Regions from separate parts of the Streptomyces sp. NPDC006294 genome, predicted to be linked through region 2. Evidence: riboswitches for the same ligand, from Rfam matches in the RefSeq annotation. Region 2 holds a riboswitch; each other region holds the start of a gene.
The links. A riboswitch is a leader RNA that binds a small molecule or an ion and turns the genes downstream of it on or off. The one in region 2 is predicted to bind cobalamin.
Positions count from the first base shown of each region.

Region 1: it holds a riboswitch for cobalamin, as region 2 does, so the genes downstream of both, ACFYOP_RS15500 (hypothetical protein) here and ACFYOP_RS22005 (iron ABC transporter permease) in region 2, are expected to answer to the same signal.
Region 3: it holds a riboswitch for cobalamin, as region 2 does, so the genes downstream of both, ACFYOP_RS31830 (cobalamin biosynthesis protein) here and ACFYOP_RS22005 (iron ABC transporter permease) in region 2, are expected to answer to the same signal.
Region 4: it holds a riboswitch for cobalamin, as region 2 does, so the genes downstream of both, ACFYOP_RS12100 (energy-coupling factor ABC transporter permease) here and ACFYOP_RS22005 (iron ABC transporter permease) in region 2, are expected to answer to the same signal.

Region 1 is NZ_JBIAHV010000008.1:21,962-24,150, reverse strand. It holds gene ACFYOP_RS15505 (DUF4231 domain-containing protein) at 1-749, shown strand, start outside; cobalamin riboswitch at 871-991, shown strand; gene ACFYOP_RS15500 (hypothetical protein) at 1,171-1,410, shown strand; tRNA gene ACFYOP_RS15495 (tRNA-Ser) at 1,624-1,739, shown strand; gene ACFYOP_RS15490 (HTTM domain-containing protein) at 1,946-2,189, opposite strand, start outside.
Region 2 is NZ_JBIAHV010000012.1:51,925-54,113, reverse strand. It holds gene ACFYOP_RS22010 (ATP-binding cassette domain-containing protein) at 1-505, shown strand, start outside; cobalamin riboswitch at 608-741, shown strand; gene ACFYOP_RS22005 (iron ABC transporter permease) at 845-1,954, shown strand; gene ACFYOP_RS22000 (ABC transporter ATP-binding protein) at 1,954-2,189, shown strand, end outside.
Region 3 is NZ_JBIAHV010000025.1:19,027-21,215, reverse strand. It holds gene ACFYOP_RS31840 (inorganic phosphate transporter) at 1-708, shown strand, start outside; gene ACFYOP_RS31835 (hypothetical protein) at 721-942, shown strand; cobalamin riboswitch at 1,074-1,207, shown strand; gene ACFYOP_RS31830 (cobalamin biosynthesis protein) at 1,341-2,189, shown strand, end outside.
Region 4 is NZ_JBIAHV010000006.1:92,202-94,390, reverse strand. It holds gene dhaL (dihydroxyacetone kinase subunit DhaL) at 1-333, shown strand, start outside; gene ACFYOP_RS12105 (PTS fructose transporter subunit IIA) at 330-740, shown strand; cobalamin riboswitch at 952-1,148, shown strand; gene ACFYOP_RS12100 (energy-coupling factor ABC transporter permease) at 1,178-1,867, shown strand; gene ACFYOP_RS12095 (energy-coupling factor ABC transporter substrate-binding protein) at 1,864-2,189, shown strand, end outside.

The sequences.
Region 1 (2,189 bases), on a different contig from region 2:
AGATACAGCTGTCCCGGATTTCGCGTTTCTTGACCGTGGGCTCGGCCCTGACCGGAGCTCTTCTGCTCTCCGCTGCGGCAGTGGTCACCGCGGTGACCTGGCGCCAGGTGGACATGCGACCGTATAACGCGGCAGGTGGTGTGCTCCTTGCACTGCTCCTGGTGGTGTTCGTCTTTGGCCGGCGCATGAGCACCGGTCAGCCGAAGGGGGTGGAGCCGAAGTCGGTTGCGGAATTGAGACTAGAAGTCGACCTTTTGGAGGAGCGGCGCATCCTCGAAGCGTCCACCGGGGCACGGTCCTCGAAGGATCGGCAGCACTCCTACCGGGAGTCGATCCCGCAGGAGATCGACCGGTTGCGGCGCGAGACGCGGCGTTATCGACGGGTGCACAACTTCTTTCAGTGGGGCCTCTTCGTTGCGTCAGTGGCCATGATGGTGACCTCGGCCGTCTACGAGCAGCCGCAGCCCGGCAAGGCAATTATGATCTCTCTCGGGGCATTCGTGTCGCTGACCACTGCGGTGACTGGCTACTTCAAGTACCGGGAACGCGCTTTCAACCTTCAGCAGACTTCCGACGCGATCGAACAGCACGTCACTGCCTTTGACTTGGCGATCTCCCCGTACAACCAGCAGGACGAGGCGGCCAACCTGGAGAAACTGGCCGAGAACGTCGAGACGCTGAGGGTAGAGCAGCGCAAGCGCCAACAGCAGCTAGAGCAACCCAACCAGGGACAGCAAGAGGTCATCTGACTGGCGGCGGCTGGACTGCGGTCAGACGCCCACCTCGCCCGAGACCCTCGAGGTCGCACGGGCTGGAGTGCACCGCTCTGCTGCCCTGGTTCAGTCCTTCACTTCCGGGCCGTGGTCCGCACTCCGTGGCCGTACAATGGGCCCTGGACGCAGGGGGATCCGGTGCGAATCCGGAACTGTCCCGCAACGGTGTGCGCCTCCAGGCGTCAGTCCGAGGACCTGCCCATCCAGAACGTGCCCGAGCGTGTCCGCGCGCCCGTGCCCTTCTGGGAGGGCTTCGGGACATCGACTTGAAGCTCGATCCATATGGATCGAGCTTTCTTGCTGTCGACCTCCAGGTCTCTCCAACGAAGGGGCGAGGTCTGTGCGAGCGCGCAGACGAGTTGCCGCCGTCACCGGCGGAGACAGCCAGGAGGACTTCGTGACTATTCAGATCGCGCCGCTGGCGGCCCTGCTCCTTGTCGTGAGCATTGCCGTCGGCATCACGGTCTTCAAGTACACCGCCCGTACCGCCGGCCGCGGCGATCTGGGGACGGCGATTGGCTCGGGGGCTGCCGTGGCGATGGTCCTGGCGCTGCTGCTCGCCCCCGGGTTCGGACAGACCCCGGCCAACCCCGCGACATCGACGACCACCCCGGGCGCGGCCGAGCCTGTCCAGTAGTCGACGGTTAGGTGTGGCGGCGGTCAGTTGCCGACAACCCTCGCAGGCGTTGCGTTGTCGGCTGCTGCTGCTGCAGAAGAAAATTTCGGTGTGGCGAGCAGCTCCGCCGCGGGTCTGCTGGGTTGCGTTGTTCTGGTTACCAGCCGGCCAGCAGACTGTCACTGGCCCCGAGGGCCTGGCTACTGGGCCATCTGTGGGCCACAGGGCTGAATAGCGGTCGCCGTGCGCTCATAACTGCAGGTGAGACCAGGACGCGCGCGTTACGCGTGGCGGTCTTGAAAACCGTCGTGGCGCGAGTCACCGTGGGTTCAAATCCCACACCCACCGCTTGCAGGTCAGAGAAGTAGCAGGTCAGAGGGCGCGGCTCCGGTTCGGAGCCGCGCCCTTGGCGTTCACCTTGTCTCACCCTGGGGCGGGGTGTCCCACCGTTGACCGGTGCGTGTGGCCAGCCAGGTCGCTCGTCTGCGTCCCGGACCCGAGAGCCACTGCGTCCGAACGAGGCACTCGGGTGCCGGGAGCGGCCCCACTCCGTTCTTCACAGGCCTGCGGGGTGTGCGTCGCCTGCCCGGCCGGGCTGTGGAGGTACCGCGGCAGGTGTCGTCCCGGAGTCGGGGGAGGCTTCCTCCGCAGTGATGCCTGTTCGTCGGATGCCGCGCCGCCGTAGCCGCCCCAGGGCGCGGTAGAAGCGGTCCGGCAGGAACACCGCATCGGCGACGATCATCGCGCCGGAGAACAACGGCAGTCCCATGAGCACCGCGATGTTCACGTGCATGCCCAGA
Region 2 (2,189 bases):
CGCCAGGGCGGCGTTCGACGAACACCGCCCGGTCCTGGACCAGGTGGCCCGGACGGCGGTGCGGCTGCGGGGGACGGCCGAGGCGGACGCCCTGGCCGAAGCGCTGGCCACGCTCGCCGGCCTCGGCCTGACCGAAGACCTCGTACGCCGTCGCCCCGGCCGGCTGTCCGGCGGTGAACTCCAGCGCGCCGCGCTGGCCCGCGCCCTGCTGGCCCGGCCCCGTGTGCTGATCTGCGACGAGATCACCTCCGGCCTCGACACGGTCACCCGGCGGGCGATCCTCGACACGCTCGCCGGACTCGTGCGCGACCGGGGCGACCTGTCCCTGGTCCTGATCACACACGACCTGGCCACAGCCGCGACGGCCACCCGCATCGCCGTGCTGGAGGCCGGCGACCTCGTCGAGGAGGGACCGGCGCGGCAGCTCCTCACCGCCCCGCGACACCCGTTCACCGTCCGGCTGATGGAGACCACCGCACGACTGCCGACGCGGGCACGCGCCTGAGCCCGGTCCGGGAGGCGGACCGGCCCGACCCCCGTGCTCGCGTGAGCCGCATCCTCTCGATGACGGAGGTGACAGAGAAGACGGAGATGACGGACGGGCGCCCTTTCGCACACGCTATGCTGCAAGTCGCCCCGCGGGGGAAGTCCGGTCGAAGTCCGGCGCTGACCCGCAACGGTAGGCGGAGCCCCACAATGGCCCCGCGAGCCCGATCACCCGCGGCGGTGAAGGCTCCTGTCGATTCGCCGTGGACTGCGAGAGGGTGCTGCACAGGGCGCCCCGCGTCCCGCGCCGCGCCTGTGCTCCCGTGGGTGCACGGCCCGAGGCGAAGGCGAACCGCCCGTGGCCACCCCCCTCGAACTCGAACCGGCCGCGCCACCTCACACGGCGCGTACCGGCACCGGCCCCGCGCCGCCCAGGCGTGTATCCCTGCCGCCCCTTCTTGCCGCCCTGTGCGCCGCGCTCGTGCTCTCCATCGTCTGCGGGGCAGGGATGGGGGCGTCGGGGCTGTCCTGGGGCGAGGTGCTGCGGCATCTGTGGGCCGGGCTGACCGGCGGATCCATATCCCCCGACGAAGTCCCGGCGTACACCATCGTGTGGGAACTGCGCTTCCCACGAGCCGTGCTGGCCGCCGTCGTCGGGGCCGGCCTGTCCGCCATCGGCGTCGCCGTACAGGCCATGGTCCGCAACGCCCTCGCCGACCCGTTCGTCCTCGGCATCTCCTCGGGCGCGGCCGTCGGAGCCAATGCCGTCCTCCTCTTCGGAGCCTTCGGCGCTCTCGGCCTGTGGGCCCTGTCCACGGCGGCCTTCCTCTCCGCTCTCCTCGCCATGACGCTGGTGTACACGATCGCCCGCACCGCTGACGGTCTGACCCCGCTGCGGCTCGTCCTGACGGGCACCGCGATGTACTACGGCTTCTCGGCCGTCACCACCTTCATGGTGTTCGCGGCCGAACGCGGCGAGGCTGCCCGGTCCGCGATGATGTGGCTGCTCGGGAGCCTCGGCGGGGCCAGTTGGGCATCCGTGCCGATCGCCGCGGGAGCCGTGCTCGCCGGTCTGGCCCACCTCACTGTGGCGGCGCGCCGTCTGAACGCCCTGGCGATGGGGGACGAGACCGCGGCCGCGCTGGGGGTGGACGCGAGACGGCTGCGCAAGGAGCTGTTCCTGGTCTGCGCCGCCGTCACGGGGGCGGTGGTCGCCGTGAGCGGTGCGATCGGTTTCGTCGGCCTGATGGTTCCGCACGCCGCACGGATGCTGGTCGGCGCGGACCATCGCCGGCTGCTGGCCGTCGCCCCGCTCGCGGGCGCCGTCCTGCTGATCTGGGTGGACATCCTGTCGCGTGTGGTGCTCGCTCCCGTCGAACTGCCGGTGGGCGTACTGACCGCCGTCATCGGCGTGCCGTGCTTCGTCCTGCTGATGCGCCGCCGCTCCTACAGTTTCGGAGGCGCCTGATGCGCGTCGAGACAGCTGCACTGACCGTCGAGATCGCCGGCGCGCGGCTGGTGGCGGAGGTCACGCTCCGGGCGGACAGCGGGCAGGTCGTCGGGCTCGTCGGGCCCAACGGCAGCGGCAAGTCCACGCTGTTGCGCTGCGTCTACCGGGCGCTGCGCCCCTCGGCCGGCACGGTCCGGCTCGACGGTGAGGACCTGCACACCCTCAGCGCGCGCGAAGGCGCCCGCCGCCTGGC
Region 3 (2,189 bases), on a different contig from region 2:
CGCGCCGGTCAGATCGCCTCCGCCGGTCTCGTCTCCCTGGCGCACGGCACCAACGACGCCCAGAAGACCATGGGCATCATCACGCTCGCCCTGGTCGCCGGCAATGTCGTCGCCCCCGGGTCCAACCCTCCGATGTGGGTCATCGTCTCGGCCGGTATGGCGATCGCGCTCGGCACCTACCTCGGCGGCTGGCGCATCATCCGCACCATGGGCAAGGGCCTCACGGACCTCCAGCCGCAGCAGGGCTTCGCCGCCCAGACCAGCGCGGCCAGCGTGATCCTCGCCTCCTCGAACCTCGGCTTCTCGCTGTCGACCACGCACTCCTGCTCCGGCGCCGTCATGGGCGCGGGCCTCGGCCGCAAGGGCGGCGTGGTCCGCTGGTCCACCGCCACCCGGATGTTCGTGGCCTGGGGTCTGACCCTGCCGGCCGCCGGACTCGTCGCGGCGATCTCCGAGTACGTCACCAAGCAGGGCGGCTGGGGTGTCGCGGCCGTCGCCGCCTTCCTCGTCGGCTCCTGCATCGCGATCTGGTTCATCTCGCGCCGTCAGGTCGTCGACCACACCAACGTCAACGACGTCGACACCGAGGAGCCCGCGGACGTCGTCACGGACGCCGTCACGGCCGTCACCCCGCCGCCCGTCGGCGAACTGAAGACCACTGTCCCGGCCCCCGCCGACCCCGAGCCGGTCCGTCCGGCCGCGGTGTAAGGAAGCAGCAGCATGAAGATCGACTGGGTAGCCCTCGGCTCCGTGTTCGGCGTGAGCCTCGTCGCCACCGTCGCCCTGGTGGGCCTGTTCACCCTGGGCATCGTGGGCCTGAGCAAGCAGGGGTCCGGCACGCAGACCGCCGGTTCCGGCGTGCTGACCCGCACCGGCGCGTACGCGTGCTTCGCGCTCTGCGCGGCGGCGGTGGCCTACGGGATCTATCTGATCGTCACCTGACGTCCCATAGCCGCACGGAGGCCGGGCCGGACGCACCCACGGGTGGGTCCGGCCCGGCCTTCGCGTGTCCGCCCGTGTGGGACTGCGCACACTGTCCCGCAGCAGGTCAAGGGTGAGTTGACGGGCGTTCGCGCACATGGTGGACTGCCGGGGCCATCTACGGCGGCAGAAGAGGAAGTCCGGTGCGAATCCGGCGCGGTCCCGCCACTGTCACCCGGGGACACCACCCGGGGAGCCAGGAACTCTCGCCGCCGGTCACGTCGAACCAGGGCGCGGACCCTGAGTGAGGACTCCTGCCATGCCCGGCCGCGGTACTGCCCTGTCTGCACTGCCCGCCTTGCCCGCACTGCCTGTCGGACCCCGTCCCTGCGGACATCTCCCCTCGGACGGCTGATCCCGTGCGCGCCGACCGGATCTTCGTGTACGGCGCCGCGGCCGGCCTCGTCGGCGACCGACTCCTGGGCGATCCCCGCCGGGGGCATCCGGTCGCCGTGTTCGGGCGGGCCGCGGGCGCCGTCGAGCGTGCGCTGTGGCGTGACCACCGGGGCCGAGGGGCCCTGCACACCGCGCTGTGCGCCGGCGGAGCCGTGGCCGCGGCGGCCCTGGCCGCACGTGCCGTACGCCGCTCCCCCGCCGCCTCGCTCGCCCTGACCGCCGCCGCCACCTGGGCCGTCCTCGGGGGCACGACGCTCGGCCGTGAGGCCACGGCCGTCGGAGAGGCGCTGGCCGCCGGGGACGTCGAGGCCGCGCGCGAGCGGCTGCCCCATCTGTGCGGCCGCGATCCGCAGGCCCTGGACGAGCAGCAGATCGCCCGCGCCGTCGTGGAGTCCGTCGCCGAGAACACCTCCGACGCGGTCGTGGGCGCCCTCGTGTGGGGCGCCGTGGCCGGCGTGCCCGGGCTGGTGGGCTTCCGGGCGGTGAACACCCTGGACGCGATGGTCGGCCACAGGTCGCCGCGCCACCGGCGCTACGGCTGGGCCTCGGCCCGCCTCGACGACGTCGCCGGCTGGCCGGGCGCCCGGCTGACCGCCGTGCTGGCGGCCCTGGGCGGGCCCGACCCGCGAGGCGCCGTACGGGCCTGGCGGGCGGACGCCGCCAAGCACCCGAGCCCCAACGCGGGCCCCGTGGAGGCGTCCTTCGCGGGCGCCCTCGGCGTACGGCTGGGCGGGACCCTCTCCTACGGCGGCCGGGTCGAGCACCGGCCGGTGCTGTGCGCGGAGGGCCGTGCGGTGGAATTCGGCGACATC
Region 4 (2,189 bases), on a different contig from region 2:
CTGGGCGACGACGCGGAGGTGACGCCCGCGCAGCTCGCGGAGGCGCTGCGGACGGGGGTCGCCGCGGTGGCGCAGCTGGGCGGCGCGAAGGCGGGCGACAAGACGATGCTGGACGCCCTCGAGCCGGCGGTGGCGGCGCTCGGTGACAGCACCGGGTCGTTCGCCGCGGCCCGCGAGGCGGCCGAGCAAGGGGCCCTGGCGACGGTGCCGTTGCAGGCGCGCAAGGGCAGGGCGAGCTATCTCGGTGAGCGCAGCATCGGCCACCAGGACCCCGGAGCCACGTCCTCCGCCCTGCTGGTCGCCGCGCTCGCCGAGACGGTGGAGACGGCATGAGCGGCGGCGGGCAGGTCGGGATCGTGCTGGTCTCGCACAGCAGGGAGGTCGCCGCCGCCGTCGCCGAACTGGCCAAGGGGCTCGCGGGCGGCGGCGGTACGGCCCCGGTGGCGCCGGCCGGCGGGACCCCGGACGGCGGTCTCGGCACCAGCGCCGAACTGATCACCGCGGCGGCGGAGCAGGTCGACGGCGGGGCGGGCGTCGCGGTCCTGGTGGACCTGGGCAGCGCCGTGCTGACGGTCAAGGCGCTGCTGGCCGAGGGCGACGAACTGCCCGACGGGACCCGGCTGGTGGACGCGCCGTTCGTGGAGGGCGCGGTGGCGGCCCTGGTGACGGCCTCCGCCGGGGCCGACCTGGACGCGGTGGAGGCGGCGGCCTCGGAGGCGTACGACTACCGCAAAGTGTGACGTACGGCTGCGGCGGCCCCTCGGGCACCGCCGCCGCGAGAGGCGAGGTGCGGCGGCCGTGAACCGTGCGGCGCCGCCGCCGCGAACCCGGACATACCGCGGCCGCGGACAGCCACCCGCGCCGCCGCCCCCGGCCCGGATGTGGCGAACGGCTCACCCCGTCGCGGCCCGGTGCGCCCGTGCGCGGCTTGTGATGTCGCTGGTCGGCGCATTACTGTCACGGGGCCTTGGTGTTCGGGAAACCGGTGCGGTACCGGTGCGGCCCTCGCCACTGTGATCGGGAAGTCCGGCTCCGACCCCTCACGGGGAGCCACTGGGACACCGCGCCTGCGCGTGGTGCCCGGGAAGGCGGAGTACGGGCGGCATGACCCGTCAGCCAGGAGACCGGCCAGGGTGCGTTGTCCATCCACGAGGTGCTGGAGAGGGTCTCCCACATCATGCATATAGCCGAGGGGTATCTGCCCCCGTTGCACGCGGCCGCCTGGGGCGTCGCTTCCGCCCCGTTCGTCGTCCACGGCGTACGCGCCCTGACCCGCGAGGTCAGGTCCAATCCCGATTCGACCCTGCTGCTCGGCGCTGCGGGCGCCTTCACGTTCGTCCTGTCGGCGCTGAAGATCCCGTCGGTGACCGGCAGTTGCTCGCACCCGACCGGTACCGGTCTCGGCGCGATCCTGTTCAGACCGCCGATCATGGCGGTACTCGGCACCATCACGCTGCTCTTCCAGGCACTGCTGCTGGCGCACGGCGGTCTGACCACGCTCGGCGCCAACGTCTTCTCGATGGCGGTCGTCGGCCCCTGGGCGGGGTACGGGGTGTACCGGCTGCTGCGCCGGTCCGGGGCGCCGCTGATGGTGAGCGTGTTCTTCGGCGCGTTCACCGCCGACCTGTCCACGTACTGCGTGACCACCGTCCAACTGGCGCTCGCCTTCCCCGACCCGGGCAGCGGCGTGGCGGGCTCGCTGGCGAAGTTCGGCGGGATCTTCGCGCTCACGCAGATCCCGCTGGCGGTCAGCGAGGGCCTGCTCACCGTGCTGGTGATGCGGCTGCTCAGCCGGTCCAGCAAGGGCGAACTGACCAGGCTGGGCGTGCTGGTTCCGGGTGCGAAGAAGGAGGCAACGGTCCGATGAACCGTAACGCGAGGATCAACGCCCTGCTCCTGCTGGCCGTTGCGGCCCTGGCCGTCCTGCCCCTGGTGCTGGGGCTCGGGGACCACAAGGCCGAGCCGTTCACCGGCTCGGACGGGGAGGCCGAGACGGCGATCACGGAGCTCGAACCGGACTACGAGCCCTGGTTCTCCCCGCTGTACGAACCGCCGTCCGGCGAGATCGAGTCGGCGCTGTTCTCCCTGCAGGCGGCGCTCGGCGCGGGCGTGCTGGCGTACTACTTCGGGCTGCGCCGGGGCCGGCGGCAGGGCGAGGAGCGGGCGAAAGAGGCGCAGAGCAAGGAGGC